One region of the Paenibacillus sp. SAFN-117 genome, then DNA from elsewhere that is predicted to be linked to it. Evidence: riboswitches for the same ligand, from Rfam matches in the RefSeq annotation. Region 1 holds a riboswitch; the other holds the start of a gene.

Region 1 (16,246 bases):
ATCATTACAGAGATGGAGCGGTGATCCAAAGTGAAGAGATATGTATTGCAAAAGCTAACAGTGGGCCATACCAACCGTGGAATGTGGATCACGATGATGGAAAGCAATCACAAAAAGGCGCTTCTCAACTTCCTGGGCTGGAATTACCGGGTTGTGGACCGAATCACCAGGGAGGAAGTGGCCAGCTCCGATACGTATCAGCATTCTTCCGACCAAGCAGTCATCTGATCCGGCTCCTTATATAGGACCAGACGACTGCATCTGCATTGCTTTCCTTATGGAAACTCGGCAAGGGGATGGCGCGCTCAGCGCCTTAACATCCCCTTCCGTTCCAGCTGGGCGGCCTGCAAAGGCCGGCTGATCAGAAATCCCTGGATTTCGTCACAGCCATTCCCCGCCAGCCAATTCAACTGCTCTTCGGTTTCCACACCTTCGGCTATTACCTTAAGGTTCAATTTATGGGCCATGGATATGATGCTGGTAATGATTTCAGCATTCTCAACACTTGTGTTCAGATCCCGGATGAACGACCGGTCAATCTTAAGCTTATGCACAGGCAGCTTATTAAGATAGCTGAGGGACGAATAGCCTGTCCCGAAATCATCAATGGAAAGCTGCACCCCGAGACTTCTCAGCTCCGCCAGTTTGCGCACGAAGTAGTCGGCACCCTGCACCGCCATATTTTCCGTTATTTCCAGCTCGAGGCACGCAGGATCCATACCTGTCTCCTCCAGCACCTCTTCAATCATCCCCATCAATCGTTCATCCCGGAATTGGCGGGGGGACAAATTAACGGATACCCGAACAGGCAGGTAACCGGCTTTCCGCCAGGCTACATTTTGCAAACAAGCCATTCGCAGCGCCCACTTCCCTAACGGAACAATCAGCCCGCTTTCCTCCGCGATCGGGATGAATTCAGAAGGAGAAATAATTCCTAATTCCCGATGATCCCACCGCAGAAGTGCTTCCACTCCCGTCAGTAAACCGGTGGCGACATTTACCTGCGGCTGATAGACCACCATACACGACTCGAATCCCCCTTTCTCCAATGCTTTATGCATTTCCTTCTCGAGCAGCACTCTCCTCATGTTCGTTTCGTTCATATCCGGCGTATAGAACTGATAATGATTTTTCCCCTTTTCCTTAGCGCGGTACATCGCGGTATCCGCATTTCGAATCAGCGTTTCGACATCATCCCCGTCCTCCGGGTATATGCTTATCCCTATGCTGGTTGAGACATAAAGCTCAAGACCGTCCAGCCAATAAGGCTTATCGAATACATTTAGAATGGCATTGGCAATTTGTATAGCATCCTCCCGGGTGGCATCCTTCAATATAATATTGAATTCATCCCCTCCACGCCGCGATACGGTATCCGATGGCCGCAGACACTTCTGCAGCCGTTCGGCTACAAGCTTAAGGAGCAGGTCCCCCGTAGTATGGTTGAACGTATCGTTGATCAGCTTGAACCGGTCCAGATCGAGGAACATCACCGCGAGCCGCCCCGGCTCCGAGGTGGTGATCGCTTCTGCCAACCGATTGTTATACAGCAGCCGGTTAGGCAGCCCGGTCAATGAATCATGATACGCCAGATTTATAATTTGCTCTTGGTATCTCTTGTAGTCTGTTATATCCGTTGCGATACAGAGAAGCTGCTTGCCCCCGCTGGTATGGATCGGCATCTTGGAGACCCGGACCCATTTCAAATGACCTTGCGCGTCTACAAACTTCTCCTCCAGGCCGACGGTTTCCTCCATTCCTTCCAGAAGCCGGCGGTCGCGATCCCAGATACCGAAAGAGGAAGAGCCGCTAATGGCGGACAACTCCCTCTCATTGCAGCCGATCAGTTCGTCCGGACTTTTGCCATACAAGCGGGCCATGGCCAGATTAGCCAGGGAGAAATTTCCCTGCGAATCCTTCGCATAAATATAGTTGGGATTCATATCGATCATCTTGCGCAGAAATTCCTTCTGCCCTAGTAATTCCGTATTCATATCCTGTATCGTATTTGCGTTCATCCGGTTATAGACGGCGAAGATCGTAATGGAGAATATCATCACCGCAATCCCGCTCGGATACAATCCCTTGTCCTCTGCCAGGTTAAAGACTCCTACTATTCCTGCCAGGAAGGAGACAACGCAGAAGACCAGGAAGAAAAAGCGCATATGACGATTGATTACGGAACGGCTGATAACGAGACAAAGGATCAAGCTGCACAAAAAGATTACAAGAACTACCGCGATCAGAAATTGGAACTCACCGTAGATCGGGTATAAATATTTGGCATTTTGCGGATGCTCCACATAATAAAGCTTCTCGATTCCCTTGGAACTCCAGCCCAGCAGATAGACAATAAAAGAAAACGCATAATAGATCAATATAAACCGGATGCTTACCAAATGTTCGACTAATCTGCCGAAACGGCGTTTGACAGTCTTGGGCCCTTCCAGATCATGATAAACAATGTGGGCTATATATAAGGAAGCCGGCCCCAGCATAATAAAACCAAAGCGAAAAAACCGGAACAACCTGTCGATTTGTTCCGGGGTCCACCATTCATATCCATATAGAATGGCCACATCCAACTGCCAGACGCTGATAAACAGCATAAAAATGAAGAACCCTCTGGCTAATCGGGTTTTCCTGAATGTAAATACTGTAGCCACACCGAGAAATAGCGGTACGACAGCAAAAGCGATCATTGTAATAAAAAGCATCCGCTTAATTCGCTCCTTGAGAATTAGACAGTAGAAGACATGTGTTGTTCCCGCCGTACCCATGAGTTGTTATCGCTACATGATTCACTGTTTCATACCGGACCGACTTCACGATGGGAAGGTCTTCGTAGCCATCCCCCTCTGTCTTGATCGTTGGCGGTATAAATCCGTACTCCATGGATAGAAGAGCCGATATGACTTGCAGGCTGCCGATCGAGGCGAAGGAGTGTCCGATATTTCCTTTAATAGAAGTAATCGGAACCGATGAGCCGAACAGAGCGCGATGCGTAATGGCCTCCACCTGGTCGTTAACTTTCATTCCCAGAGCTTGACTATTCACATAGGTCGGTTGAATACCTCCAACGGCTCCCTTCATCGCAGCGATCATATTCTGTCCTGTCGTATCCGACTCGAAGATGGATAGGCCATCATTGTTGCTATGAATTCCCGTCAGCACTCCGTATATTCGGGCTCCCCGCCTCTTGGCGCGGCTCTCCAGCTCCATAACCAGAACCGCCGCTGCTTCAGAGACGACAAAACCGTCGCTCCTCAGGGAGAAGGGCACTCCGGCACTGGAAATATCGGTCTCTCGTGACATAGCGCCTAATCTCATGAAACTGTATACGCTGCCAACCGTAATTGGCGCGTCCGATCCGCCGACAATGCAGATTTCGCACTGCCCGCTCTCCAGAAGCAGCTTCCCCATCATCATCGCATCGACTCCGGCGGTACAGCCAGTGCTCAGGGTGAAGGCTTGGCCCTTTATACCCAAGTGCTGGGAGATCGCAGCCGTAATGCTGTGCGGGTTGCCGGCTCCGGCGCCGGAGATCGGAAACTTCCGGTACTGCCGACTGCCGCTGATAAGCGCGTATTCCTCAATCTCCTTCAATCCCCCGACGGATGTTCCCATGATAATGCCCGCTTGCTGCTCGTCTCCCTTGAGTCCGGCCATTTCGGCAGCCTCCTCCGAGGCGGCAATGGCCATTCGGGCCACACGTGGATAATATCGATATTTGCGATCGGGAAGTGAAATCAGCTCATCATCAATTCTGCCGCAAATGATGTCAGATCCATTAGGTCCCAAGCCGGAAACGATCTGTTGTGTACAAACCCCGTTCTCTAATATATCCCTGAAATGAATTTTATTACCAATACCAGGAGCTTTTAATCCATAGCCCGTTATAACAACTCGATCCAATGCCATTAACCTCCGCGTTTAATTGAAGTGCTGCTGCGAATAAACTATTGATTATTAGGGCTTATATCCTGATATAAGAGCTGTACACCGGATTAGGCTCTTTCTCTATATACCGGAAACTTTGATTACGGAAGTAAACCTATTCAGTTAACACAATCATCGGATCAAAGCTTGCAGCGTCCATCTGGTCCGTATCGGAATCTTCCCTATTGCTCCCCGCCTGATGATTTCTGTCAGAGCATGTCAATCCGCCAGCCATTCATTGCTCGCAACCCGTTACATTGTTCCGGCGGAATTGGCTTCATAGTTCCTCCAGGCTATGTAAAGGTCTTCAAAGAAAGGAATATGGAAGCAGATCGTCAACCCCGAAGCCATACGGATTCGCATAACCGATGATGACCATCCTGATTTACTGCAGTTATTAGATAATATAGATGAAGCAGCTATTACATAATATAGAAGATATTCTACATAACTTATAATAATCCTTTTTTATCCTGCGAACATTTTGAAAAATCCAGTCGAAATTGATAGAACTCTCTAGGATATGCCCGGCTGTTAATTTTCACGGTATTGGCCGTCACCCACTCCACCTCGCCTCCGGAATCGATCAGATGATCCTTATCCCAGATAGAGACACGCTGTTTGGTTATGAGCGCCAGTACAAAATCACTATCGTTCTTAATGTACCGATTCAAAAAATCACCTTCCGAATAGTCATATTTTCAGCCTCACGGTTTTGATAGGGGCCAAAAAAAACACAAAACCACCTCTCAATTAAAATGAAAGATGGTCGGTTGCACTACTAGCTCCATCTATCCCAAGTGCCCACATAAGGAATAGACTTCAACGCTCCCCTATACAATTTTTCAGGTCGGTAATCCTTGATGATGTTAATATTTTTAATAATCTACCTCTATTATATAATGATTTCCAGTTTTGAAAACCCAAAATATTATTGCGCTTTCATAGGATTTGACAAAGTTTTTTTATCAGCGTCAAAAGTCTCTTGTTTTGGCGAAAAACGTAAATTAATCGCTTGGAAATTACGACTTAAGGCTGTCTGTTCCGGTGATGTCCGTTTAGTCCAAAAGTGGTCTTTAAGTTCTTCAGAACTAGAATTTGGCCGCTATTTATTTTGCTAAAATATGGCCTGTTTCCTATTTTTCGGATTCACTGCGGCTGCCCTTGCCCGAAAATATTAAAGCGGCTTACTCAGGGAAGCCGCATGAATAATGCATAGATGGCAAGCCACAACGGAACGGGCCGGGCGGCCTATATGCTTTCCGCGTTTTTCTTCTGGTCATACGAAAGCACATAGGGAAGGTGATAGACGTAAGTCCCATTCTCGGCGATCTTCAAATGAGCGAATCCCTGCTCTCTTAAAGACTCCAAATATTGCTTCGCTACTTCCAGCGAGAACTCGGATCCCAAGGCAATATCTGCAGGAGTGACGAGACCGTCCTGGGATACGGCAATGGCCAGCACGATTTTCTCCAATTGCTGATCCTTGGAGGGGTCATAATCCGGCTCCGGCAGGTCATATTTTGTTTTCTTCAGATGACCGAGAATATAGAGGGCAACGCCGAGCGGAAGAATCCCGAACAGAAGAATCATAATGAGAAATAACCCGATTTCATCCACTCCGTTCGTCAGCATAACAATAAAGCAAAGAATACTCCAAATAATCATTAATACAGCGGCAGTTTTTAATAGAGCCCGTTTTGTCTTGAACCACAATCTTCTGACCAACAGATTGCTGTCTCTGTCTTTCTTCATGACCGTAAACCTCACTCAGTTTTTATTAGCCACGCGAAACGCGGCAAATGGAAATATTTGGACCCGCCCCAAATTAGGCCAAAATTCCTTGTCTCCGTGAATGACCTACTCTCCTTTTCATTTAATCATGTTACGCCGCCAATTGAAACCATTTCTTTGTCTTTTTTCGATAAATAGACGGAGATACAGATGAAGCACCCCGGCATCCGAACTGAACGACCGCGTAAAATCTTTCCGCTCGGGCCGGACTTATAGTTTGCTTCCCGTAAAGGGAGGAAAGGGAATCAAAGGTGAAATCGCCGTTTTGAAGTCCCTAGTTGAGCTTCGCTTCAATAAAGCGGACCACGTTTCCGACAGTTGACAAGGACTCCAGCAGCAGATCGTCTTCATCGAAAACGACCCGGAATTCATTCTCCAGCTCCGCAATCAGTTGAACGGCCGTCACCGAATCCAGAATCCCGCGGCCGCCCAGCAGCACGGTCTCCGGTCCGACCTCCGGCCGCCCCCATAGCTTGGCTACCAAGCTGATCACTCTTCGCTCCACCTCATCGCCGTTCCTCTCTTCCACTGGTTCTGTCGCTTTGCGCGGGCTGTGAACATGGATCCAATCCGGCGTCAGATAAGAAACAGGCAGCGGCAATCCGTACACGGAAAAGTCATCCTTCCTCTCCTGGAGGGTGAATCCAAGCAGCTTCAGCAGCATTAAGGCCGGGCGGTTCCGGCTTTCCGATTTATACCCGCAGCGCACCTCCCGCAGCTCAGGATGATCGAGCTGAAGAAGTTCCAGCACGGTCCCCAGGAAGGCATTTCCAATCCCGCGCCCTTCTATCCGGCAGGAAATGCAGAACAAGCGAATTTCCGCCAGCCCCTCCTCCAGCAGATCCAGCATAGCTACCGCGACAATGCCGTGGTCACCGAATCGGTCCTTGAGCTCCGCCACATATAGCCTCTTATCTCCCATTTCCATATAATTACGCACAACGTCCTGCGAGACCCTTTCGAGCCCATTGTTCCATTGATTCGTTCGTGCGGCCAATTCATAGACCCTGGCCAAATCCTGCTGGCGGGCCGGGCGTACCATCAATTCCATGGAGCAGGAACGCAGGAACTCTTCCCGCATACCGGGAAACTGTCTCTCTGCGTCCTCCCGCTCAGCCCGGATCAGCATCAGCTCCCTTCGTCTCCCGGCTTCACCCGTTATGGCCGGAGCTTGAAACTCCGGAAAATCAGGAAGCTGCCCATAGACACCGGCTTCATACACGGCCAACCCCGGCAAGCAGGCCCGGGCTTCCTCCCGCTCGAAAGGATTATCATCGATGAAGGCGGCGGCATCCATCCCAATGTTCAACCGGCTCACGATTCGGCGTATTCCTTCCGCTTTGGGCGCCCATCCTATTTGCGGATAGATGAAATAATGGGCGAGCCCCAGCTCCTTCAGCTTCTCCATCGCGTCCTCATGATCATTGCGGCTGGCAATGCTGAGCAGCACGCCGCGCTCATCCAAGCTCCGGAGCACTTCAATGATCCCCGGCCGCAAGGTCACCCTGCGATCCTCGGACAGAGTTCCCTCCCATAACGTATCGTCCAAATCCCAGATCAGGCATTTGATCATTCCGACATCCCCCCATCCTCCGCAGGATTGGGCGGATTATCCATTACATATTCCATCGTCAGATGAGTAGGCTCGAACCCATAATTTTTGTACAGCACCCTCATCGGAAGATTGCTTACATGGACATGCCCGACAATACGCTTCGCCCCTTGCTCTCTGCAGAGCCGCATCCCTGCATCCAACAAAGCCTCGGCACAGGCGGATCCCCGGTAAGGCTCGGCAATATAGAAGCTTTTGAACATAATATATTTCTCCTTGGTGACGAAATTAACCTTGGGGGTCATCCAGAGCCAGCCGGCCGACTGTCCCTCCATCTCTGCCACCAGCATCCCCTGCTGTTCCTGGGGAATGGCCTTGGCCAGCTTGCGGCGGTGGAATTCCAGATCCGTTACCGCCTCACTGCCGAAGGAAATCACCGAAATCTCTTTCTCGTATTCTGCTATAATCTCTAGATCGCTCTCTTGTATGGTACGTATTTTCATATTCTGTTTTTCCTCCCCGGAGTATCCAATCCGTTATATTGACTTCTTTTCCTTAAGCTCGAACGTTGCATGGCTGCAGCGGGGGCAGCCTTTGTTTTTCAACTCTTCAATCGTCTTATAGCTCCCTTGAATCCCGACCAGGATCGGTTCCCCGCACTGCTTGCACCCGTAAGTGCGCATAGTCCTCCTGACCTCTCCGGTATAGATCGCATCCTCGAAACGACCGCTAATATCGGGGCGAGTATGCTCCGTTGACTTCAGAATGAACATTTGTCCGCGGTTTCCGATCATCTCGGCTCCCTCGTATTCATTAAAGGAGGGAATTGTTTCACTGACGGTCAAGCCCATCTGAATGAATTCACGCTGCATGGCCAGCATGAAGTCGGGTGACTTATGAGCGAAAGAGAAGAACACAGGCAGCCCCTTCCCCGGCTTCAATGCGCTAATTCCCCGCGAGAGAAAAAGAACCATTCCCTGCAAAGTATAAGACGGATCGGTGAAGAAGCAATCGTATTGCCCGTACAGCTTCTCCGGCAGAGGCTCGCGCAAATCAGCGTGATGACAGGTGATCGGCAGATTTTCCCTCTCTGCTATATCACTAATATAACTTAAAAATCGCTCGTCAATATCAACAACATCGATCATACCCTTCGGCCCGGAGGCTGACGGAAACAGTCTTTTGAGCAAAAAGCCAAGCGACACGCTGACAAGATCGTCATCGCCTACGCATAATATTTTTTTACCTATGAGAGTATGGTTTCTCAAGCATAGAACCGCCCGGCTCAAGCTGGTCTCCAAGGTGCATTTGGATTGATCGATCTGCACATTAACCTGCGGACGGCCATGGAAGCATTCCTGCAGCATCGCCAGAAGCTCGGCCAATTCCGATTTCCAATCGAATTCCTTCTCCATGAGCCTCAGATACAGCCGCTTATCGATTCCCTCGTACTTCCGTTCTCGCTCAATATAAGCTTGGCCTGCCGGAGTACAATGAACTCCGCGCTCCTGCTGCAAGGCTCCCGCACGGATCAATTCCTTCTTGATGGCGGCCGCAACGGGAAGCGGAAGCAAAGTTTTTCTCGCCAACTCCTTCGTAGAAATTCCCGGTCTTAAATAGCATTCCAGGAAAAGCTGCTCGATCACCCGGATTCCTTCCTGCAATTGTACATGGGCACTGGCTTCATTTATATAATCCTTCATGGTTATAACCTCTCTTACTTTCAAAATAGGTAGAACTACCTGCAAAGTGACATATGGCCTCCGAAGCGTATCCGTCCGCAACCTGAAAGGGCGGCGTCTAAATCTTCCTCTAACGCGGTCGCTCTTCTTGCTTACTTTGCGGGGAGCCTCGAACATTCCCCACAAAGTGACGCTCGGCCTTCGAAGCGTATCCGTCCGACACCCTGAAAGGGTCGGCTTCTAAACCTTCCTCTAAACGCGGTCGCTCTTCTTGCTTTGCTTCGATAATGGTTTATACATTGCTTTGAGGGGAGCCCCGAAACATAAAAAAACAGAGGATGAACATAAGCGTTCACCCTCTGCCCGAATCGGCTTATCGCGAAAGAAAAGGATGGAAATCCTTACACTTCTCCCGCAAAATAAGCAACAGTAAAGCCGTGCTCAAGAAGCACGGCTCTCCGTTATCCGTTAGGTATGGTAGATGACCGTTGTTCTTAACTAATGGGTCCTCCCACGAATCCATACGGAAATAAACCACCTCAAATGCGCGAATTTCACCCGTCAAACGAACAGACAGTAAAAAGACGTCGCACAGAAATATCAGAACGGAAAAGAACCAGCCTGTCTTGCCCTGATATTGTGGTATCCCTCATGGAAATGGAAGAGACCTTATGAAATTGATTAGTTAAGAACAACCGCCGACATCAAGACATCCCCTATATTTTGAAAGTTGCTCTAATTATAGTTCAAAGAAAGCGGGAAAGCAAGCGCTGTTAACGACCTCAGCGGCGGCCCTTTGTTCCGGACTGCCATTGTTTTTGCGCTGCACCTTCTGTCCGCCTGTTCTCATCTCCACCGCCATTTGAAGAAATATTCCACCGCAAATGTCAAAATCAAATAAAATTGTTCGGCTGTAACCGAGTCAATCATGCTATAATGTGGGCAAACGCTCATAGGATGACCCCACAAAGTGACGCATAGCTTTCGCAGCTTATTCCGTCTGCACTCCAACGGAGTCGGCGTCTATACCTTCCTCTAATCGCGGTCGTTCTTCATGATTTGCTTCGATAAAGGTTTATACAGTACTTTGCGGGGAGCCCCAAACATTCCCCACAAAGTGACGCGTGGCCTACGAAGCGTATTCCGGGTACTTTGCGGGGAGCCCCAGAACTTACAGCTTAAGGAGGATTTATTTTGAATCGTATTGTTTTACTGCCGCTGGATGAAAGACCGTGCAATGTAGATTATCCCGAGCAGCTTGCCCGTTTGGGCGGCCTGCCTCTTTCCGTACCGCCGTTTTCCATGTTGGGGGATAAGAAACGCCCGGCGGATTGTGATCAACTCGCCCAATGGCTGAAGCAAGAGGCCGAACAGGCAGACAGCCTTATCCTTTCGATCGATATGCTCGTGTATGGCGGCATCGTCCCCTCTCGGCTGCACCATTACAGCCCCGAGCAATGCCAAGAAAGAATCGATCTGCTTCGGGAATTAAAGCTGAGTCGTCCGAATTTGAAAATTTATGCCTTTAATTTGATCATGAGGACGCCGGCCGCGAGCAGCAACGATGAAGAGCCGGATTATTACGCGGAGTACGGAAGCTCCATCTTCCGCTATTCCTGGCTTAAGGACAAGCAGGAACGCGAGGAGCTCGATGCTGAAGAACAGCAGGAATGGGAAGAACTGCTACGCAAGATTCCGGAGGAAGTGCTGACAGAGCATCTGCATCGCAGGAGCGTTAATTCCTATGTCAATGAATATTCCATCCGGCTGGCCGAGGAAGGAATTATAGACTTCCTGATCATTCCTCTGGATGATAATGCCCATTATGGCTTCTCCGCTATGGAGCAGCGCAGGCTGCTTTTCCTGACTGAGGAATTGGGCCTCATGGACCGGGTATTCCTATATCCGGGAGCGGACGAAATCGGGTGTACGCTGGTCGCGAGAGTGTTCTGCGAAACTATGGACTACCATCCGGAAATCTTCGTCCGGTACTCGTCTACCCAAGGACCTTTCGTGATTCCCCGGTATGAGGACCGCAGCCTGAATGAAAGCATCAAATCGCATATTACTGCAGGGGGAGCCTTCATGGCGGACTCATCGCATGAGGCGGATTTAGTGCTGATGGTCCATTCGCCGCCGGTCGGACAGAAGGATGCCGCCGAATCGTCGAGAGCTTTCCGCGACCGGCACCGCTCCTACTTCTCGGAGGTTCATTTCAATGAATTCATTCAAGCGATGCGCAACTACACATCCAAAGGCAAGACAGTAGCGCTCGCGGACGTGGCCAATTCCAACGGCAGCGACCACACCTTCATGAAAATGGTGTCCCGCTCCGGACTTCTGCCGAAGCTGGCAGGTTATTCGGCCTGGAATACGTCCGGGAATACTTTGGGAACGGTAATTGCCCACGGAATTATCGAGTCTTACTACCGCCGTCCCGGACTGCGGCAAGATGAGGACCGCCTGCATCTTAGCCGGGAATTCTATCTGCTTCGCCTGATAGAGGACTGGGGATATCAGGCGCTTGTCCGCTCCGACATTACGAAGAATGTTCTGCCCGGTCTCGGGGCCAATTACTTCGATGTCGCTCACGTATACGATACAGTGACCGCAACTGTTTGGCAGAAGCTCACCGAATTTGTAGAAACCTACCTGCAGGATCTGCAGCCGGAACGAATTCATCTGGAGCAGGTGGAAATGCCTTGGAAGCGAATGTTCGAGGTCGGATTGAAGGTCAAGCTGGACCGATAGCCGGTCCCGGGGGCAGGGGGGATTAGCCGTTAGCGCCCGTCCCGCCGTTATCAAGCAGCAACGCGCGCTGGAAACAGCGCGCGTTGTTCTGTTTTTTCCCTCTTCTATCGGATACTCGCCTTACTCGGATTGTCCATTAGGTGATAAAAGCTTTTCCTTGGGCAAGGACAGACAGAAGTGCATGTCTTTTTGCAAAAATTCGGTAAATCCCGAAGAAGACGTGCAAATCTGCTGGTCTTTCCGGCCAAAATGCGTAAAATCAGCAAAACATCCAAATTTACCTGCACTTTTGCTCGTCATTTGCCGGTTTCAGCCAACCACCTTCCAAAGACCTGCACTTTTGCTCGTCTTTTGCGGTTTTAGCCAACCCACCCGACAATGACCTGCACTTTTGCGGGTCTTTTGCCGGTTGCAGCTAACCGTCTTTCTCGCTATAACGCTTTCACGGCCTGGCAGCCGATCCGGTCCGTTAAAGTAATTTTCGCTGCAGCAATTCCTCCATCATGGCCCAGCCTTCCCTGCAGGACTCCTCGACAACCCAAGGCTCGAAACCGAATTGAAGATACATCTGAATCGCTTTCCAGCTTGTCGTTTGCGTGGTCAAATATGCTCTGTCATGGAAATCGGCCAGACGTTTCATCGCATGGGAAAGCAGAGGCTTGGCTAACCCCCGGCCCTGATGCTCCGGTACGATGGCGACCCAGTGTATTCTCCCATACGGTTCTCCCCGTAACGTGTTGTACCATGCCGTTGTTGTTCCGACGGCGGTTCCCGGCCCGTCTTCCAGAATGAAGCACCGAAGCTGCATTTCATCGAGATGCTTCCCGAACTCGCGGTTAAAATGAAGCTCCGCCTGCTCTTGGCTCGGAAACTCTCCGGCCCGCCACTCAATGGCTGCCCATAGATGCTCATCTCCCGGCCGGAAGGAACGAATCCGGTAAGGGGCCGGCAGAGCAACATCCGGAATGCCCTGCAAATGAGGCCTGATCATGGTCAGAGGGATTTCAGCTACTTGCGGGTTCCCTTTGATATGCATAGAACCCTCCATTAACGGTTAAATATCGATAACAAAATCAGAATAACAACGATCACGACTCCGATCAGCAGCGGAGTGCTTCGTTTCACCTTGCCTTCCAGCCTAGCCGAGTGGATCACGATCTGGCTGTGCCTGCCTTCCGCCTTAAGCTTCTCCAGCACCTTCTGCTTGGCATCTTCCTCGTCCTTGGCCCGAACGGATACGATGTTTTGCTTTCTCTGCTTCTCTTCGTCAAACAAGGTTTCGGTTGATGTATATTTCACTGAATAAATATTCATTCTGCCAGCCCTTCTTTCTATATATAGATATTAATATGTATGAGATAATCGGAGTATTTCAAGAAAGCGCTCGCGTTCAAGAAAATCTCTCCATCGCAAAATATATCATTTATTATAGCAAATATTGGCACACTCTCCTAACCTTCACTGACTTTTTGAAGATCCGGCAGCAAGCTTTTTTCAGTAAAATTCTCTTTCTAAGAACAAGGTGAAAAAAACCGTTATTTTTTAAAATAATAGCGGAATTTAATTCCATTCTGTGCTATATTTTTAGTAGCACCGAATTTATCTGATTTTTTTGAAAAACGATGTAAGCGGATTCAGTCTTGTCCGTAAAAAAGGGGGAGGGTGTTACTCAACAGCAAGATTCGGGACAAAGCGGCAAAAAGATAAAAAATTATGTCAGTGACTTTAAGAAGGAGGAGTTCGGTCTATGAAAGCGAGATTCAAAAAAATTACCTCTCCTGTTCTGATTAGTTTATTAATCGGTTCTTTGGCAGCCGGTTGCAGCTCCGGCTCCGGCTCCGGTTCCGGCTCAACCCCTTCCGGCAACGCCGGAGCCACGCCCGGAACATCGCCGCAAACGCAGCCATCCCAGAAGCCGGCGGATAAACCGAAGGATGCGGTGGAGATTACGTTCTGGCATGTCTGGTCCGAGAAAGACTCCGGACCAATCGAAGCGACGGTGGAAGCATTCAACAAGAGTCAAGACCGAATCAAGGTGAAGGTGCTCGGTAATCAGGACGCCACGAAACAATTGACAGCGATTTCAGGGGGCAATCCGCCTGATGTGGCCCTGACCTTCTGGAACAACATCGGCCCTTGGGCCGATGCCGGAGCCGTATTGGATCTGGACAGCTATTTCTCCAAGGACAATTTCGATATCGGCTCGGTCGTCCCTGCCGCTATGGAACGAATGAAGGTAGGCGACAAATACTACGGCGTTCCTTTTACCATGAGCATGGCCAACACCCTTATGTATAACAAGCAAGCCTTCCAGGAAGCCGGCCTTACCGAACCGCCGGAGACCTTGGACCAGCTTCTCGATTACGCCCAGAAGCTGACCAAGAAAGACGGATCGGGCAATCTGACCAACATCGGCTTTCTGCCGGACTATCCGTGGATCGATAACGTTTTCTGGCCCGTTATCTTCGGCGGCTCCTGGGTGGACGATAGCGGCAAGGTAACCCCGAACCGCAAGGAGAACGTTGCCTCCATCGAGTATCAGCGCAAATTCTACGAGCTGTACGGCAACGATGCCGTCGGCAAATTCAAGTCCGGGCTCGGCCAAAGAGGCACGCCGCAGGATCCGATGCTGACCGGTCAAATCGCCATGATCATCGGGTGGGAATATAACTTCACCGAGGAAAGAACCGCTGACGGCCCTATCGGCATCGCCCCATTCCCTTACCCGGCGGATCGCCCCGACCTGAAGGGATCGGGTATGGTTTCCCCGCGCGGGGTCTTCATTCCGAAGAAAGCGAAGCACCCCGACGAAGCATGGGAATTCTTGAAATATTTAATGAGCGTCGATACGCAAGTGGCATTCGCCCAGGAGTCCAAAGTCATTCCGACCGTCAAGAAAGCACTGGATGACGAAAGGCTGACGAAGAACGAAGAGCTGAGAACGATGTGGGATTTCTACGAGCGGGCCAAGAGCGAGAATTTGCAGGGCTTCCCCAACAACGTGTATATCAATCAATATTTACAGGCGTTGAGCGAAGAAACGGAGAAAGCTCTGAAAGGCCAATCTTCCGCCCAGGAAGCTATGGATAAAGTGGCGGAGAAGATCCAGCCGCTGGCGGACAAAGCGAATAAATAATCCGGGAGGCAGCAGGCGGACGCCGGGAAGCAGCATGGATGATGCTCCGCGTTCTTCGGCCGTCCGTCCGCCGCCGTTCAAGCCCTATCTATGATTCAGCCATTGAAGGAGGCCGGAAGAACTGATGACCAATCGAACGAGAACGGCCGGGCAACGGAACAGGGCGTTCAAAGCTTTCCTAATCGGCCTGTTGTTCACCAGTCCCTGGTGGATTGGCTTCGTTGTTTTCAAGCTGTATCCGATCCTGATGTCGTTCTATTACAGCGTCACGGAATACAATTTATTCTCCCCGCCCGATGTCGTCGGAGCGGAGAACTACGTTAATCTTTTTGCCGATGATAAATTTTATCTGTCTTTATTCAATACGGGCTACCTGATCGTCTTCGGCCTGATTCCCCACCTGGCCTTCGCGTTAGCCATGGCCATGCTGTTGAATACGAAGGTAAAGGGGCAGGCTCTGTACCGCACGATTTATTTCCTGCCCACTCTCGTTCCGGCGGTTGCCAGCTCCTTGCTGTGGATGTGGCTGCTCAATGCGCAATACGGCCTTGTCAACGATCTGCTCGGGAGCATCGGCATTAACGGGCCGAACTGGCTGGTCGATCCCGCATGGACCAAGCCCGCCATCATCCTGATGGGATTCTGGGCGACGGGAACGAATACGGTGCTGTATTTGGCCGCCCTGCAGGACGTTCCGCAATCGTTCTATGAAGCTGCGGAGATCGATGGAGCCGGACGATGGAGCAAGTTCTGGAACATTACGCTTCCCTCCATCTCTCCGGTCACATTGTTCCTGCTGATTATGGGGCTGATCGGCTACTTCCAGTTTTTCACCGAAGGGATGATCTTCGCGGAAGCGTCCCAGTCGGTCGGAGGACCGGAGAATTCCTTGCTGTTCTACGCCATTTATTTGTACCAGACCGCTTTCTCGTTCCTGAATATGGGATATGCATCCGCCATGGCCTGGATTCTGTTTCTATTCGTTATGGGGCTTACCCTGCTTGTGTTCAAGACTTCGGCACGCTGGGTTTATTACGGGGGTGAGAAATAATGGCCCGACCATCCGCTGCACGTTCCATCCGCACAAGCCTGGTGCCGCATCTTGGGCTTGCTCTCGTCGGCTTGCTGTTCCTGCTTCCTTTCGTCTGGCTCGTCTTAACCTCGGTTAAGTCGGAGGAAGAAATCTTCTCGCTGCCTGTCGTATGGTGGCCGAGTACATTCGAATGGCTCAATTATTCCAATGCTGTGCAGGCCATTCCTTTTCTTCGCTATACGTTGAATACGCTGTTTTTGTGCGCCCTGGCGGTGATCGGCCAGCTTATTTCCGCACCGCTGGCCGCTTACGGATTCTCCAGGCTTCAATTCCGCGGCCGCAATCTGATGTTCTTCATC
Region 2 (16,246 bases), on a different contig from region 1:
GAGCGCTCACATAACAATCGACACCGCATTGCCCGGTTGCAGGCATATGGGCCATGCCGGCTATCCCTCTCAGCTTCACTCTGACCGATAGGGAGGAGGAATCCGATTGGAACCGGATTTGCCCTCCTGCCGTATGATTGGCCAAATGATCGACCGCCTGGGGAATCGCTTGAGCCGGTGAAGTTGGCAATCGGCGATATTTTCTTTCCTGCGCAAACCAAGCGAGACCGGATACTTGAAAAGGCTCCTCTAAAGGCGAATACCAGCGAATGGCGCCATCGAACTGTTCATTCGGGCGCATGTGGAAGTCGTATCTTTCCAACGAATTCACAATACCATTCCTTTCGGCGGACAGTCGGGTATTAATCTAGCAAGAATAAATAACTTGACTATATTATCCTAATATGAACCCGATTTTACCATATTTCATATGGTTTTAATTGTCAACAAGTATGTAATAGGAATCCGCCTGAAGGCGCCCTGCCAGCCCCGAATCGCGCGAGACTTCCAGCGCGCGGTGTATGGCGTCACATGACGGTGATCAGCCACATGCCGCAGACATCCTCGATAGCCTCCGGACCACACGAGACTCTCAGTGCGCGGTATATGGCGTCGCATGACGGTGGTCAACCACATCCGCAGACATCCCGATAAGCCTCTCTTGGACGATCCCGGACGCCCCCCAGACATCCTCGATAGCCTCCGACTGCCCCGGAAGCAGCCCAGATATCCTCGACCGTTTCCTGGAAGATCCTTCGCATCCTCCCGATATCTCCACTAGATAACTAAATGGATTTCATCCAGTTAGTTTCCCATTCTAGGGCGAAATACGAAAACTAAATGGAAAACCTCCATCTAGTTTGGGCAAATTAGGCGATATCTCCTGAATTCATCCAATCTAACTGTAGTTTTTCCATTTAGTTGAGCCACTTTCTGCAATTTACTTGAAATTACCTGTATAAAATACAGTTAGCCCCCCGTGCCGTCGCACGGGATCATCGGATGAAAGTAGAGTAAGCCCCCCCATGCCGTCGTACGGGGTCTTCGGATGAAAGTAGAGTAAGACCCCTGTGCCGTCGCACGGGGTCTTCGGATGAAAGCAGGCTAAGCCCCCCATGCCGTTGACGGGATCATCGGATGAAAGCAGGCTAAGCCCCCCATGCCGTCGCACGGGATCATCGGATGAAAGTAGGCTAAGACCCCTGTGCCGTCGCACGGGGTCTTTCGGATGAAAAGAGTAGGCCCCCCGTGCCGTTGACGGGGCCTTCGACGATAAGTGTCAGGCCCCATCTACCACAGACGCGGTCCTTCGGACGATAAGTCGTCAACTCGGCATGATCGCCAAGAACAGACAGCCATGTTGATACTACTGTCCACGGCTCTCCGCATCATCCCTTCCGAAGCCCATCCGTTGTAAATAGCAGATCAGCCTTCCATCCCGGCCGTAATCATCCAGGTCACCTGATATTTATCGACAACCTCCCCGTAAAACACGCCGAAAGGCTGCATTTCCAAAGGATATTTGACTGTACCGCCTTCGGAAAGCTTTGTGAATGCTTCAACGGCTTCGGCTTCCGGACCGAACTCCACGCTTAGTGCGATGTCGTTTCCTTGCTTTAAGGGTTCCATCGTGTCGGCGATAAAGATATAATTGTCTCCTGCAATTGAGAAACACATATGCATGACTTTATCCTTGAATTCGTTCTGCGTTCCCATTGCCTGTTCATGTGTTGTCACGGACAAGATTCGCCCTCCGAACACTTGCGTATAAAACTCGGCCTGGGCAATTGCGTCTTCTGACAGAATATAAGGCTTTAGCTTTGCCATCTTCAACAACCTTTCTAAATGGATTAAATCTTTAGCTTAAAAACAATATTATAATAATTCATACTCCTGTATTTCTTATGGATTGCTGTTTTCGATGATTGAGTTGATTCTCAAAAGATAGCCATCGAAAAGCGGATTGCGAATGGAAGTCAACAACCGATTTTATTCTTCTGAAGGTAGTCTTTCCTTTTGCCTCAATATAAGCTGTAACTGCTATGATCTATCTGCTAATAAAATTGTCTTCCTTTTTATGGCGGATATGTTATAATTCTAGCCAATCAAGCAGGGCACAGGACCGTCTTGAAGCTGTGTGAATGATCTTTTCAAAAAGCGAACGCAACCGCTCGAAGTATGAGAGAATTCGCCGGGATCAAAAATGGCAATGTTAAGGCAGCTTGCAGGTACCGCCAATCAAGAAGAGACTCTGTATGGAAGGAAGAGCGTGATTGGGAACCCCTCTAAGTACCGTGGATTGGATGGAGAAGAACAAAAGGCTGGATGAGCTATTAACCCAAGAAGATGCCTTAACCGTGCATTCGATGAATCAAGGATTTGAAGCGGAAGTCGTTAGGATAAACTCACATGATGATAGCTATGTCCTGAAAATATGGAACAGGAGCTCCAAGCCGGATGTCCGTTTTCAATTTCGGCTGCTGAATGTTCTTTATGCACGGGGACTATCTGTGTCTGAACCGCTGGGGTGGGGGATAAATCCGGATGGCGAGCAGGTTTTGTTAACCTCCTTCGACGGCACGCCCCTTCATAAGGTGAATGCGAAAATAATGGCCCGTTTGGCGGGCATTTTAGCTGGAATACATCAAATCGGCATGGAAGAGATGGGAAATCTGCAGCTTCCCAGGTATGATTTTATCCATTACTTTTTTTCCGGAGTAGGCGAACACTCAGACCTGAGCCAAGCATTAAATGCTCTTGTTGAAATAACCCCAATCAAGCAGGACCGTATTATTCACGGTGATCTTCACCTGATGAACATTCTGGAGAACAACGGCCGATACACCGTCATAGATTGGACGAACGGGCAATTGGGAGACCCCAGATATGATTTTGCTTGGGCGCTTACCCTGCAGAAAATATACATTTCGGAGCGTTATGCGAATCTATTTCGTTCCGCTTATCTAACGATCATTGAGATTCCTCCAGGAGAGCTTGGAGCTTATGAAGCGCTGGCTTGTCTTAGATGGATGCTGCTTAGTAGAAACGGTGGGGCTCCTGCCGGACCTAAAATAATGGAGCGGGTAAGAAGTTTGGTTGCAAACCATTCCGTTCTTAAAGGGTTGGAGTTTAGTGGTATTTCGACATTATAAAATATATGGATAAATTCTCCTGACGATTTGATTTTTCTATTTTTCTATCTTAATGTACATATAAACGATAAGTGCAAAACAGGAGGAAATTGTAATGATGACAACAAATTAACGTAATGCTTCTTCCTTTGCCGGCAACGCCCGCGGTCCTCCATAGAAGTATGCCTGTATATTCAAAATAAACCTAAACTATGGAGGGATTGGAAATGAGTAAACCGGTAATGAATGTTGCGTTGGTATGCGGACCGGATAGTGATATGGAAACGCAGGCCATCAGAGCGACTCTCGAATGTTTTGGCGCAAGAGTATTTACTTATTGGATTGGCCGGCCGAATGATTTGATCTCCGTACTATCAGGCGAAGATCTCTATGCGGATACCGACATGATTATTCTCAGTTTCCACGGCGATGAAGGCAAGCTTCTCATGCCGGAATTGGGTGAGAGCGTCTATGAAGAAGGAGAGCCGCGGGGAGACTTTGGTCCGGAAGAGGTGCTGCGCTATGCGAAGCTGGACGGGAAAATCGTCTTTGGCAATGGCTGCTCACTAGGTGACCGGGCATTGGCCGAAGCATTCCTGGAGCGCGGCTGCCGGATCTATATCGGCCCGGATGATTATCCGGACGGCAGTTCGGCTCTTATGTTCATGCTGCGGCTTTTCTATGAAATGATTCAGAACGGGAAGAGCGTAAGAGAGGCTTACGAGCTTGCCTCGGCTATGGATGAAGAAGTATCTATGTACCAAATCTATGAAAGCTCTGTGGATGACTGAGACATCCGATGCAGCCACGCGTGTGTAACTAAGAGGGGAGTTGGTTCCCCTCTTTTTCCGTTCGGGAAGGGGTGCGGAGGCCGTTATGCAGCGGCAAATTTCACGAGCTACATGGTTGAATCGATGTTTGATTCCAAAAGGGATGGCAACTCAAAGGAGGGATCGCTATGGAGACCGTATGTCTGGTGAAGCCGAGTATGGAATATCGCGATGAATATCTCGATTTTTATAAGGATTGGCAATCTGGCGGCGAACCTATGGTTCCGTGGGTGATACGCAGAGATCCATCGGACTTTGAAGGGATGCTCCAATTTCTGCTTGAGAATGAAAAACAGGAGAATCCCCCTGACCATTGGGTTCCGAGCTCAACCTATTGGCTAGTGTCCGACAATAAGAAGGTGATAGGGGCTGTTAATATCAGACACGGCTTAACGGAGAAGTTACTCCATCGCGGCGGCCACATTGGTTACGGGATTCGTCCGTCGGAGAGAAGGAAGGGTTATGCGACCGTATTACTGTTCCTGGCCCTGGAGAAAGCTAAAGAGCTTGGCATTAAGCAAGCCCTTGTCGTATGTGATGAGGGGAATATAGCTTCCGAGAAAACGATACTCAAAAACGGCGGAATCCCGGACTTCAGCTTTACGGAGGAAGATGGCAATGTCATCAAAAGATTTTGGATAGAAATCGGATCATAGGTAAGATCAAGATCGACCCGGAGTTTAACAGCGGGGGAAGCCTCTTCGTTGCCGTTGGCAATCCTATTAAATTCAGCGTAGGTTCTCGCCTACATCACGCGGTACAAGTAAATAACAGATTTCAACTATATTTTCCGAAGTCCCCTATTTCCTTTTGAGTTAGAGTATCGATCACTTTTTTTGATGGCCATGAAAACAAAATAATCTTCGATTTCCCAAACCTTAACTCCGCCAAAGATGGAAATCAGTTTGTTTCTGTACCACTCTTTTCTCTTGGTCACCATATACATCCTGCCCTCTAGAGCGAGCCGGTTAAATCCTTTTTCGATAAACATTTTTGGCACGGCAAAATCGGCATGATAAGGCGGGTGGCAAATGATTTTGGTAAAGTCATTATGCCGGATACCGGAAAAACCGTCGCTGTGGGCAATGTGTACACCGGAAACCTCATTGGCCGCCGCATTTTCTTTGGCGGTTTCGATAGCCTGTTCATCGTTGTCCACCATAACTACATTTTCTGGACGGACCAGTTTGGCCGCCAATAAGCCCACAACTCCATAACCGCAGCCTAAATCGCATATTTTATCGTCTTTTTCAAATTCAATGACCGACAGCATGGCCAGAGTTCCGTTGTCCACCGTTCGCGGAGAGAAGAGCCCGGCACGAGTCTTCAAATTTTAACTTATCCCCTTGATGGTTGTTGTAATCATTTAAGAAAGTTCCTTTCAGAATATGTCTAATCATAAATCTACAATAATTTCAAAAAAAGCCCAATGGTAATATTGTATTTACAACGAAAAAGTACCATAAGCTTGGGAGAAAGCTGTAAGAAATGTATAAACAATTTGACATTTTGGTTAAAGAGTATTACGATAATCAATGTAAAAACTTTTTTACATTTTCATCGAGGTGATTCCTTACATTGAAGAATAATATCAGGGATATTAGAAAAACGATGAGAATATCCCAGGAGGAGCTCGCAAACAAGTGTGGAGTTACAAGACAAACTATCAACGCCATCGAAAACGATAAGTACGATCCTTCACTTTCCCTTGCTTTTAAATTGGCTATTCATCTCGGAACAAAGGTTGATCAATTATTTATATACGAGGAGGACTCCCTATGAAACTACTGCGTAAGGCGGATGAGATGGAAAGATACCAGAGCGATAAATCGGCAAGGAATGCTTTCGTATTTTTTACCGTGGCCTTATTGGCTTGGTCCTTAACCAACTTCTTTACTGTAGGTAAAACGGGATGGGAATTTACCATCTTATTGGGAGGGAATGTCGTTTTCTTCGGGTCGAGGGTTTTCTACAAGAGAAAAATGCAGTGATCGAGGAGCGGGTCTTGGGATTGGTTGATTTGACCAACCGTTGTTACTATGTTTACAAGGTCTGCACTGGCCGAATCGTACAAAGGAAAATTTCAGTATTGGCATAACTTGAGCAGCCGGTGCGTCAATCTCCGAAAAAAAAACCGGGACAGCCTGAGGAGGCATTCCCGGTTGCATTTCGCTTTCCTTATCGGATACATTCGAATGCACTAAGGCCAGACTATGCGGCAGGCGCTCAAGCGGTTACCTCCGGCCCGCATAGTCGATCTTCGCTTGCGTGGACAGCATGCTTGCCTTGGAAATCAACTCGCGGAAGGTCATTTGTCCGAATTCCGGCACAACCCGTTCGTTCACCCAGCCGGTATCGGCCGAGACGCTGGCCCTGCCGACCGATTGACCGCAGGAGAGCTGATCGATAATTCGCTGCACTTCTTCATCGGATTTCTGCGTAATAATGGCAAATTCGTCTCCGGCATAGCGGCTTATGTAATCGCCCGGTCCGAACAGCGACTTCAGCTTGTTCGAAAATTCACGGATCATGTCGTCACCGACCGGATGCCCGAACCGCTTGTTTACTTCGCCGAAGCGGTTCAGATCGATGAACAGCAGCTGGAAGGACCGACCGCTCGCGAGCAGCTCCTCTCCTATCACATGAATATAGGAGGAACCATACAGCTGTGTTAGCGAATCGTACCATTCGGACAGCCGGGTAGTCAGAGACTCTCGTGTGACGATGCCAACGAGCTCTCCTTGCCGGAGGACAATCAGTCGTTCAATCCTGTTTTGTTCCATCAGCAGAAGCGCATCCCATACGAAAACATGCTCCGGGACGCAGATCGGGTTAGGCGTCATTGCGTCGGCCACGATCCGGTTCGGATGCGCGGTCCGGACGTCTCGAGAGGTAATGATTCCGACAACTTCTCTTGCTTCAACGACGACCAGCGAGCCGATTTTTAGTTCGGACATTAGCTGCGAAGCGTACCATACGCTCTTTCCAAGCGAAACGCTGTGAACCGGCGAAGTCATCACATCGGCCACTTTCAACTCATATCCACCTCCCGATGCACGGCTATCTCGATCTTTAGCTCCGAACGAAGCACCATCGAATCGCTGAGCAGGTTTTCCACCTCCTCCAAAATAATGCCGATGAGCACTTTCTTTTCCAGCATTTGCAACAGCGAGTTACGCACCAGAACGGCTTCCACTCGGGGGTGCTCCAGTTCGATGATGGAGAATTGTTCGGGAGACAGTGCTTCCGCCATACGGCGTGCGGCTTCCGGACCAATCGGCGCCCTTTTTCCGATAATGAGCATGTCCTGCATCGGAGGCATTTCAAATTCGGAAAATTTCAATGAAAGCATAGCTCTTTTGGAATAATTCGTCCTCATGTCCAATGTCATAACTCCCTTAATCTTCGATTGAGCGAAACGAGGTCGGTGGACGACCCGGCAGAGGGCCGGGCTTCGCCAGCAGATAGCCTTGGCCGAAGGGAACGCCTAGCTTGCAGGATTGCCGCAAATCCTCAATCTCTTCGATTCCTTCCAGAATCAGATTAGATTCGTCTCCGCAGAAATCAACGAAGAACTTTAACAATTTTTGCTTCTGTTTGCTGAAGAGCAGGTGCTTGGCAAAGAAACGATCCATCTTGATAAAGTCGGGGCCGATTTCCACGATTCTCTTCAAGGTGGTTGCCCCTTCTCCAACGTCATCGAGCGCAACCAGGAAGCCGCAATCCCGCAGCAGATGGATGTTTCTCAGAAATTGCCCGGTGTCCCAGTCGTCCATCTCCGAGATGGCTTCATTAATTTCGAATACGATATTGTGGGCGTACTTTCCGTACCGCTGCATGAGCTTAAATATGAATCTGGTAAATCGATCCGAAGATAAGGTCGAAGGGAATACGTTCACGAACAGGTGCTGATCGGATTCCACCCTCCCTGGATCAGCAAAGCACGCGGAAATTGCATTATAAATGGAAAGGGTGTCCAGCGTGAACAGCATATTATGTCTTGCAGCGGCCCGGAACAGCCGATCGATTCTTGGTTCCGTTGAGCAGCGGATTAAAGCTTCATAGCCAATCGTCTTGTGGGTATGAAGATGGCAGATCGGCTGGAACTCGTGATATAAATCTTCTTGTTTGATAAGAGCTTGTGTGGATGGCATGACTAATTTCCTTTCCGGATAGAACGACCATTTCGGCAACCCGGCCGCCATAGAAAGCAGATCCTTAGGCCCGTAGGTTTTGCGTCCCAATTTTTCAAGAGGTTTGCGATTATCGTACTGAGCATACCCGTCGAAAGGACCATTAGCAATCCTTTGTACCTATTATCAAATTCGCCATCAAGCGACAGATTCCTACAAAACATGTGTTCTTTTTTCAAAATTTAACCATTCTGCCGTTTTTGTTTGAAAAAATAGTTTGTAAGGCCTATAAAACCTGGCGGCAGGGATTTGTTTTTATGGACTTATAATCGGAAAAAAGAACTTCTGACGCACTATCTCGTTGAGCCGAAGCTTCCTTCCCAAATTATCCAGCATTGAAAGGCAAAAAATACAGCAGGCACGCGATATAATGTTGGAGCGTATGGCAAATCCCCCCTCGCTGCTCGAATTATCCCGTATGATTGGCATTAACGACAACAAATTAAAAATTGGTTTTAAAGAACTATATGGAACGACCGTATTTGGTTATTTGAGGGAAAAGCGTCTAGAAAAAGCCTTGAATCTTATTCGGTCGTATTCTAAAAAATATAATATGAGGAACTTCTCAAGTCTAATAGTTTATCACGAATTGGTTTGGGGGAGGGGTTCACATATCGCCGCTTTTCGTATACTTTACGTTCTCAGGATCAAGCTTTCCAGTCATATCGGCAAGCTTCCGCTGTATGGTTGGCACTTGAATTAAAATATGCACATCAAGGCGTTGAGAAACTGAATAAGGCGGCCACTATTGGTTGGATCGCTTTATTGCTTACAGGATTATTGATGGGATGGATCAACCCGTCACTGTTTCAGATGTTGTGGTTCGACACATCCATTGCTTTGTTCGTAGTTTTCAGCCTTTACTCGGAAATGGTTATCGGACCTAAAATGAAAACTATGCATGAAATGATCAGAACCTGTGAAAGTGAAGAGATTCCGCAACAATATAAAATCTTGTCTAGTAAACTGACTCCTTATGATTGGTTTTGTAAACTACTCGTCGTTGCCATTATCATATTGATGGCGTTAAAACCGTAAATGAAAAGCAGTGGAGCAGGGTAAATGCCCTACGTAAAGTATATAGTTAGTGGGCATATCGTTGAGATACGGAAGAAAAGATTTGTCTCCAGGGTCCTGAATTCACCCGTGCATATATAACCCAGTTAGCAAATCACTTTGGGGCGTTCTTAGCCGCGCAACCTGAACTTTTTATAACTCCTAGGGCGGCAAAATAATTTCGACGGTCGTTCCCCGGCCTACTTCACTGTCAATTTGAAGGGTTCCTTTATGCTCCTTGATAATTTTGTAGCAGATCATTAACCCGAGGCCGGTCCCCTTCTCCTTTAAACTGTAGAATGGTTCGCCCAAGCGGGCGATTCTGTTCTGCGGTATGCCGCAGCCGGAGTCCGCCACTTGAACCGAAACGAAATCCCCGGACCGCCTCACCTTCATGGCAATTTGTCCGCCCTGGGGCATCGCCTCAATCGCATTTTTGATAATATTGATGAAAACTTGCTTAAGCTGGTTTTCTTCGCATTCGACGAGCAAGTCACTAGAGTCCGATTCCACTGAAATCTGTACATTATGCATCGTTGCAAGCGGATACAAGAATGAAGAAACCTGCCGTATCAAAGCTTCCAAATTTCTCTTTTCCATCCTGATGGTTTGCGGCCTGGCTACAGTCAAGAGCTGGTCGGTAATGGACTCCATTTGCTCGATTTCGGACAGCATGACTTCCAGATACCAGATGTTCGTCGTGGTTGTAGCAGATTGCAGCAAGCTTAGGAAGCCTTTAAGCGTCGTAAGCGGATTGCGGATTTCGTGGGCGATTCCCGCCGCCAATTGACCGACAACAGCAAGTTTCTCGGTTTTGCGCAGCAATTCTTCCGTTTGCTTCAGCTCGGTGATGTCGCGTCCGATGACGATCAATCCTTTGCGTCTGCCGTCCCCATGATAAATGGGAACCTTAATAATATCGCAAATCATGGACCTGCCGCCAGGGTGCGGGATGATTTCCTGGAATCGGATGAGGCTGCCTTTGTCCCAGACCCGGCGATCGGACAGCGAGCATTTAATGAAGGTTTCCCGGTAAAATGGATTGCAGGAGGCCAGCTCCCTGTCCGTCATTCCCTGATAATCGATCATCTCCAAATTTAGCGCGGCTATCGCCGTATTATTGGCTTCAAGCCATTTCCCTTGATCGTCCTTAAAGATGACGAGGTCGGGCATGGAATTGATCAGCGTCCGCAGCCGCTTCTCACTTTCAATCAGCATATCGTGCATTTGATGGAGGGCGGTAATATCCCTTGAAATAAGCACATAGGCGGCGGCGCTGCCCTTGCTGTCGAAGAGGGGAGCGGCACAATGGTTAACATGGATCAGGCTGCCGTCTTTTCGCTGTCTCACCGTTTCGTAAGGAATGACGTTCCGTGAACGCAGCATGTGGTTGCGCATGTCTTCGTTTTCACTTTCCAAATGGCCCGGCACCATCGGGGGCTCTTTGCCAAGCAGCTCTTGCTCCGTCCAGCCGAACATACGTTCACAGGCTTGGTTGGCTTTAACGATATGAAAATCGGCATCGACGACAAGGATCGCATCTTCGGTATTGCTTAGATAGAATTCAAGCTGTTCTTTGGTCAATTTCAAGTCCTCGGCCATCTGCTGGTGATTCGGTTGAATTCCGCGAACGGTTTCGAAGACGCCGATAATTTCGTTATTCATAATGATCGGAAAACTATTCACCATGGCATGGATGCTGTGTCCCTGCTTATGCCGGAAAACCGCCTCGAATTCTTGCTGCATACCGCCCGCCGCTTGGGCGAAAGCCTTCCTCTTCAGCTCCTTGCTGTCCGGGCAGGCCAGATCACAGACCGCTATGCTGCTCAACTCATTCGCATCATAGCCGAGCAATCTCTCCGCAGCGGGATTGGCTTCAAGGAGAAAGCCTTGTAAATCATAAGCGAAGATGGCATCGGGGTGATGCCGGAACAGCGATTGATAGAAGGGGGCTGGTTGGGCGGCGGTCCGCTCTTCGCTCGCTGCTTTGTTATTCTCCAGTGTCGGGGATGTCGGAAAATGACGGAAGTCCGGTAACGAAGGGCTGACCCTAATCTCCGGCGGAAGGGCATGAACAACCGATCCGATGGCTTCTCCCCCGTAATAGTAGGGCGAAAGCTCGAAGAGCCACCTCTTATTCTCAAGGTTGTCCGTCATTTCCCAGGTTGTTGTTGAGGACAAGGATTCTTTGGCGAAAGAGGGAGGTTCTAGCGAATGTTCAGGGGAAATCCATCCTTTCTCATACAGAATAGGGGAAGCCTTGACGACCCGTCCCGCCCGGTCCAAAACCGCAAGAGGCAGTGTCGTCCTATGGGTTAAATCCACAAAATATTGAGCCAGCCTTAAACGCTCTATTCTCAATTGGTTATAAAGCAGGCTCTCGATTTCCCGAGCCGTGCGGATTACGGCTGCCAGAGTTCTCGGATCGTTGGCCGTCCAGAACCCGGATAAATCGACGATTCCGGCAATTTTGCCCGTACCGGGATCACGGATAGGAGCTGCGGAACAGGTCCATTCGTGAATTTCCTGGCAGAAATGCTCGCTGGCAAACACCTGTAACGGCAGCCCGGTAACCAGAGAAGTACCAATCCCGTTCGTTCCCGCACTGCTCTCGCTCCAATTCGCACCCGGCGACAAGTGAATGTCTTCCGCTTTCAGCTTTAGGGACAAATCCCCGTCGCAGTAGACCATTTCCCCGGCAGGATTGGAGAAAGTAACAAGATAACCGGTATTTCCGGCGTATTGCTTCAGCTTGATCAAGAGTGGTTTGACCATCCGGAATAACGGATCGGAGGTGACGTACTCCTGGATCTGATCCGTCCCCAAGCTATATGGAATTTGGATAAGGTGCGGATCGATCCCTTGTTCCAGGCACCGTTTCCAGGAATGGAACATGAAAGGCCTTACATTAATCGGCGCAGAACAACCGGACACGAATTTCTCCCATTCCTGTTCGATCAATAGCTTATCGTTGGAAGCCCCATGATAACTGAAAGTATAGAATCTGTTTGTGGACGACATAAATTTCCCCCTAATGCAATAATGTGATCCATCGGCGTTTATGATTTACCAGTTGCTCTATACAATCCGGAGTAGTTTCCTTACAACAGTTATTGGTATGGGCCCAGTTTGAAATATCCTATTATTTCTACATAAAATATAATTTTCCTGCATGGCCATTTAGAAGAATGTTGGTTCAGGGATTTAGCAAATGCTCGGATCGGTCTGTATTTTTTTGTTTATGTGCAGCCGAATAGACCGGGCCGTCAGCCTGATATCTTCCGACAAAGAGCGAATCAGGGAAAGCGTGTTAATGCTCCGCCGACTGGTTGAAGAAACGGAAGCTCTGCTGCAGCGTTCCCCGTAACAAGCATCCTTGCCGTCTGTGTGCGGTGTGAATGACAGAACCCCTCCAGGCGGATTGGCTGAAGGGGTTCTTATGTATGCGATCATTCGATTCGCTGCAAGCCGGAGCTGCCTGGAGCTAAGATATACCTCTTGTCTCGGAATCCAGGATTTGCAGCCCCAATTCCTCCAAGGCCTGCTGCAGCGTTCCTTTCGTCTCCACTTTATCGCTGAAGGAGATGCCCAGATCGACAATCGTACTGGCGATTTCCGGGCGGATCCCGGTGACAATCGCTTTGCAGCCCATGTAACTGACGCCGTCCATTATTTTGAATAAATGCTTGACCACCATCGTATCCAGGAAAGCGACACCCGACATGTCGATTAACAAGGTCCTGATTTTGGAGGCCCCGATTTGGTGCAGTGCCTTCTCCTGAATCACTTTAGCCCGGTGTGTATCGACCGTTCCCAACAGAGGAAGAATGGAAACCGATGCGGAAAGAGGGATGATCGGCACAGACAAGTCATCTATCAATTCTTTGTGCGATTGAATTAATTCATCTTTGAACCGGGTATAGCTCATAAAGAAGTGGCGGAGGAAAATATCCAGCGTCGTATTGATTTGTCTTTCCAGTGCGAAAAATTGCTCCCGCGTAATTTGCTGCTTGCTAAGACGCTCGTAATTATAAATGAAATCCCACAATACTCTCCGGATAGCCTGGAACCATTCCAGCTTGACCGCCAAGTTGAGGGAGGAATGCCGAGCCCAAAGCTGGCCTTCCTGTTGAGCGAAGTTGACGATTTCCAAATCTTTATGGTCAATCATCAGATGGACCAATTTCTGCGCATTGCTCAACAGATCGATATTTCCTATCGTCTTGATCTCCTGGATGATATCTCTAATGTTAACGGCTTCGTTCAACAGCCGCTGCTCGAATTCATCCTTGTTGATGTTGAGAAAATCCTTGAGCTGAATCCCTTGTTCGTATTGCAGGTCCATGACTACCACTCCTTTATCAACCGGAACATTCAGAGGAAATTCCAACAGAAATGTCGTTCCTTGCCCTTCCTCACTTTCTACTCTGATCGAGCCGCCATGCTGATAAACTGTTGAATAGACATAGGTCAGCCCCATCCCGGTTCCCTCCGATTTGGTCGTAAAGAAGGGCGTTCCAAGCAGCATAAGCTTTTCCCGCGGAATGCCTACTCCGGAGTCGGAGATCGAGACATAAACCATATTGTTGTCGCAGGAATGACTGATTCGAATCGTTCCTTTCCCCGGGATGGCTTCGAAGGAGTTTTTCAGAATGTTAAAAAAAGCCCGCTTAAGCTGGTTCTTCCTGCCTGAAATTTCAACCTCCGGCTGTTCAAATGACTTTTCGATCGTTACACGGTATATTTGGTCTTGAAATAAGCTTAACAGGGATTCCAATTCCGCACATAAGCTGAATCGGGTCACCGGTTCATCTTCCGCGTCCGGCTTGGATACATTAAGGAGATTTTGCAAAGTGGAGATCGCATTATCCAATTCCTGCTGAGCAATATCGATATAGTTATGCGGCGCTTGCTCTTGCAGCAATTGCAAGAAGCCTTTAACCGCAGTCAGTGGATTTCGGACCTCATGAGCAATACCAGCGGCAATTTGTCCTACAGAAGCCAGTCGCAAGTTGTGTTCATCCCGTTTATCAGACATATCGTTTAATGGCAATGATTCTCGTTCCTTTCGTAGATGTTTCAATCTTCAGTTCATCCATTAATCGTTTTGCTCCGTTTAATCCTAAGCCCAATCCTGAATGAGACGTATATTGTCCCTTCAGGATGGTGTCTACACAAGGGATTCCAGGCCCCTGATCGGATACAATGAAACAAATTCCTCCGTCTACTCTCTTGCCAATAACGGTCCCCATACCTCCTCCATGGTCCAACACATTGTGCGCAATTTCGAGCAGGCTGACGATGACGCACTGCGTATCTTTTTCTGAAAAAGGCAGGCCTTTTAACAAGTATTTTATTTTGTAGACTGCGTCCCAAATATCTTCTTCGGACTGCACTATTTGTGTCATCATTTTCCTGTCACCTATAGGAACAATTCGCCAAGAAGATGTAGAAAACCTTCTGCGACATTGCATTTCTATGAAGCTATCTCTCTATGTTGATGCCAAAAGTCAAGTTCTAGCTCCATTATTGGAAGCCTCGTGGCTGGATTTCCTCCAGTTAGTTTGCCCCCCTTGGTGCGGGAAGCGAAAAACTACCTTGAAAATCCATCCATTTTCACCATCTGATGGTGCCGCGGCCAGAGGCATGGGGGTCTAACTGGAAAATCCGTCTATTTTCATTTTCTGCAGGTGCCGTTCAAACGGAATGGCGCGTCTAACTGGATTTCCTCCAGTTAGTTTGCCCTCTTGGTGCGGGAAGCGAAAAACTAACTGGATTTCCTCCAGCTAGTTTGTGCAAAATGGGGGATATCGCCCAAAGTCATCCATTCTAAATGCAGTTTTTCCATTTGGTTTAGTCGTTTTCTACAAAAGGCCCCAATCTACCTGCATAAAATACAGTTAGATCAACTTCTCTCGCGCGAAAACGACAACTAAGATAGCCGTAAATCTAGCGATTCGCACCCTTTGCGAAAGTTAATCTGAATCAAAAAAAGAATCTGAACAAAAGGTTGTCGAGAACCCCCGTTTTTCTGCAAAGAAAGTGGTACGAAAACCTAATATTACATGCTTTTTTTCATGCATTTGTCCTAAAAACGCTTTTTCAACAGCCTGAACAGCCTTCCTATTGTTTCAATAGCGAAAGAAGGGTTTTGCAGCCAGGTTGTGGAAAAGGAAAGGTGGCAATTTATCCGTTACGTCTGGAGGAAGCGAAATGAGCAGCTTTTTGAAACGGAAAGGAATTCAGCTTACCGCAAAAGCCTATATCATTGATGCGCTTAGCTATATGGCGCTGGGGCTTTTTTCGTCTTTAATCATAGGGCTGATTCTGCGTACGATCGGCGAGCAGTTGGGCTGGCCGCTCTTCTCGGAGATGGGTCAGCTCGCCATGAATTTGATGGGGCCGGCCATTGGAGCGGCGATAGCTTACGGTCTGGGGGCGCCGCCGCTGGTGATCTTTGCGGCTGTGGCAACGGGGGCCGCGGGAGCGGAGTTCGGCGGACCCGCCGGAAGCTACGTGGCGGCGTTAGTATCGGTCGAGCTCGGCAAGCTGGTCAGCAAGGAGACGAAGGTCGACATTATCGTTACGCCTTTCGTAACGATCATCACCGGGTTCCTCGCGGCCAAATTTGTCGGGCCTGCAATTTCGGGCGCGATGACCGCGTTCGGGAGCTGGATTGTATGGGGGACCGAGCAGAAGCCCATCCTTATGAGCATTCTGGTGGCGACCTTAATGGGGCTTGCGCTGACCGCGCCTATTTCCAGTGCCGCCATTGCGTTCATGCTGGATCTAAGCGGGTTGGCCGCAGGGGCGGCGACCATCGGCTGCAGTGCGCAGATGATCGGCTTCGCCGTCAGCAGCTACCGGGAGAATAAGGTGGGAGGCCTGCTCGCGCAAGGGCTTGGCACCTCTATGCTGCAGGTGCCGAACATCGTTCGCTTTCCGCTTATTCTGATTCCGCCGACGGTGGCGGGAATGATTCTGGCCCCGATCGGAGCCACACTCTGGCCCATGTCGAACAATGCCGCAGGGGCGG

What was found. Region 1 has a riboswitch for cyclic di-GMP ahead of ACTHRH_RS06835 (hypothetical protein). Riboswitches for the same ligand answer to the same signal wherever they lie in the genome.
Region 2: it holds a riboswitch for cyclic di-GMP, as region 1 does, so the genes downstream of both, ACTHRH_RS13900 (EAL domain-containing protein) here and ACTHRH_RS06835 (hypothetical protein) in region 1, are expected to answer to the same signal.

What each region holds. Positions count from the first base shown of each region.
Region 1 covers NZ_JBQCLK010000007.1:98,839-115,084, reverse strand. The annotation lists gene ACTHRH_RS06850 (hypothetical protein) at 46-228, shown strand; gene ACTHRH_RS06845 (putative bifunctional diguanylate cyclase/phosphodiesterase) at 306-2,717, opposite strand; gene ACTHRH_RS06840 (beta-ketoacyl-[acyl-carrier-protein] synthase family protein) at 2,722-3,915, opposite strand; gene ACTHRH_RS06835 (hypothetical protein) at 4,392-4,613, opposite strand; cyclic di-GMP riboswitch class II at 4,698-4,781, opposite strand; gene ACTHRH_RS06830 (hypothetical protein) at 5,191-5,694, opposite strand; gene ACTHRH_RS06825 (HAD-IIIC family phosphatase) at 6,008-7,306, opposite strand; gene ACTHRH_RS06820 (GNAT family N-acetyltransferase) at 7,303-7,788, opposite strand; gene ACTHRH_RS06815 (bis-aminopropyl spermidine synthase family protein) at 7,822-8,988, opposite strand; gene ACTHRH_RS06810 (DUF4127 family protein) at 10,162-11,718, shown strand; gene ACTHRH_RS06805 (GNAT family N-acetyltransferase) at 12,188-12,754, opposite strand; gene ACTHRH_RS06800 (hypothetical protein) at 12,766-13,032, opposite strand; gene ACTHRH_RS06795 (ABC transporter substrate-binding protein) at 13,466-14,854, shown strand; gene ACTHRH_RS06790 (carbohydrate ABC transporter permease) at 14,979-15,905, shown strand; gene ACTHRH_RS06785 (carbohydrate ABC transporter permease) at 15,905-16,246, shown strand, end outside.
Region 2 covers NZ_JBQCLK010000019.1:46,453-62,698, forward strand. The annotation lists gene ACTHRH_RS13850 (SGNH/GDSL hydrolase family protein) at 1-331, opposite strand, end outside; gene ACTHRH_RS13855 (VOC family protein) at 1,426-1,827, opposite strand; gene ACTHRH_RS13860 (phosphotransferase family protein) at 2,274-3,152, shown strand; gene ACTHRH_RS13865 (delta-aminolevulinic acid dehydratase) at 3,359-3,922, shown strand; gene ACTHRH_RS13870 (GNAT family N-acetyltransferase) at 4,090-4,617, shown strand; gene ACTHRH_RS13875 (class I SAM-dependent methyltransferase) at 4,743-5,291, opposite strand; gene ACTHRH_RS13880 (helix-turn-helix transcriptional regulator) at 5,540-5,743, shown strand; gene ACTHRH_RS13885 (hypothetical protein) at 5,740-5,952, shown strand; gene ACTHRH_RS13890 (GGDEF domain-containing protein) at 6,196-6,990, opposite strand; gene ACTHRH_RS13895 (hypothetical protein) at 6,993-7,340, opposite strand; gene ACTHRH_RS13900 (EAL domain-containing protein) at 7,360-8,166, opposite strand; cyclic di-GMP riboswitch class I at 8,147-8,233, opposite strand; partial or broken gene ACTHRH_RS13905 (AraC family transcriptional regulator) at 8,498-8,686, shown strand; gene ACTHRH_RS13910 (DUF2269 family protein) at 8,842-9,192, shown strand; gene ACTHRH_RS13915 (PAS domain S-box protein) at 9,373-12,231, opposite strand; gene ACTHRH_RS13920 (hypothetical protein) at 12,422-12,577, shown strand; gene ACTHRH_RS13925 (ATP-binding protein) at 12,695-14,221, opposite strand; gene ACTHRH_RS13930 (ATP-binding protein) at 14,241-14,621, opposite strand; gene ACTHRH_RS13935 (PTS transporter subunit IIC) at 15,424-16,246, shown strand, end outside.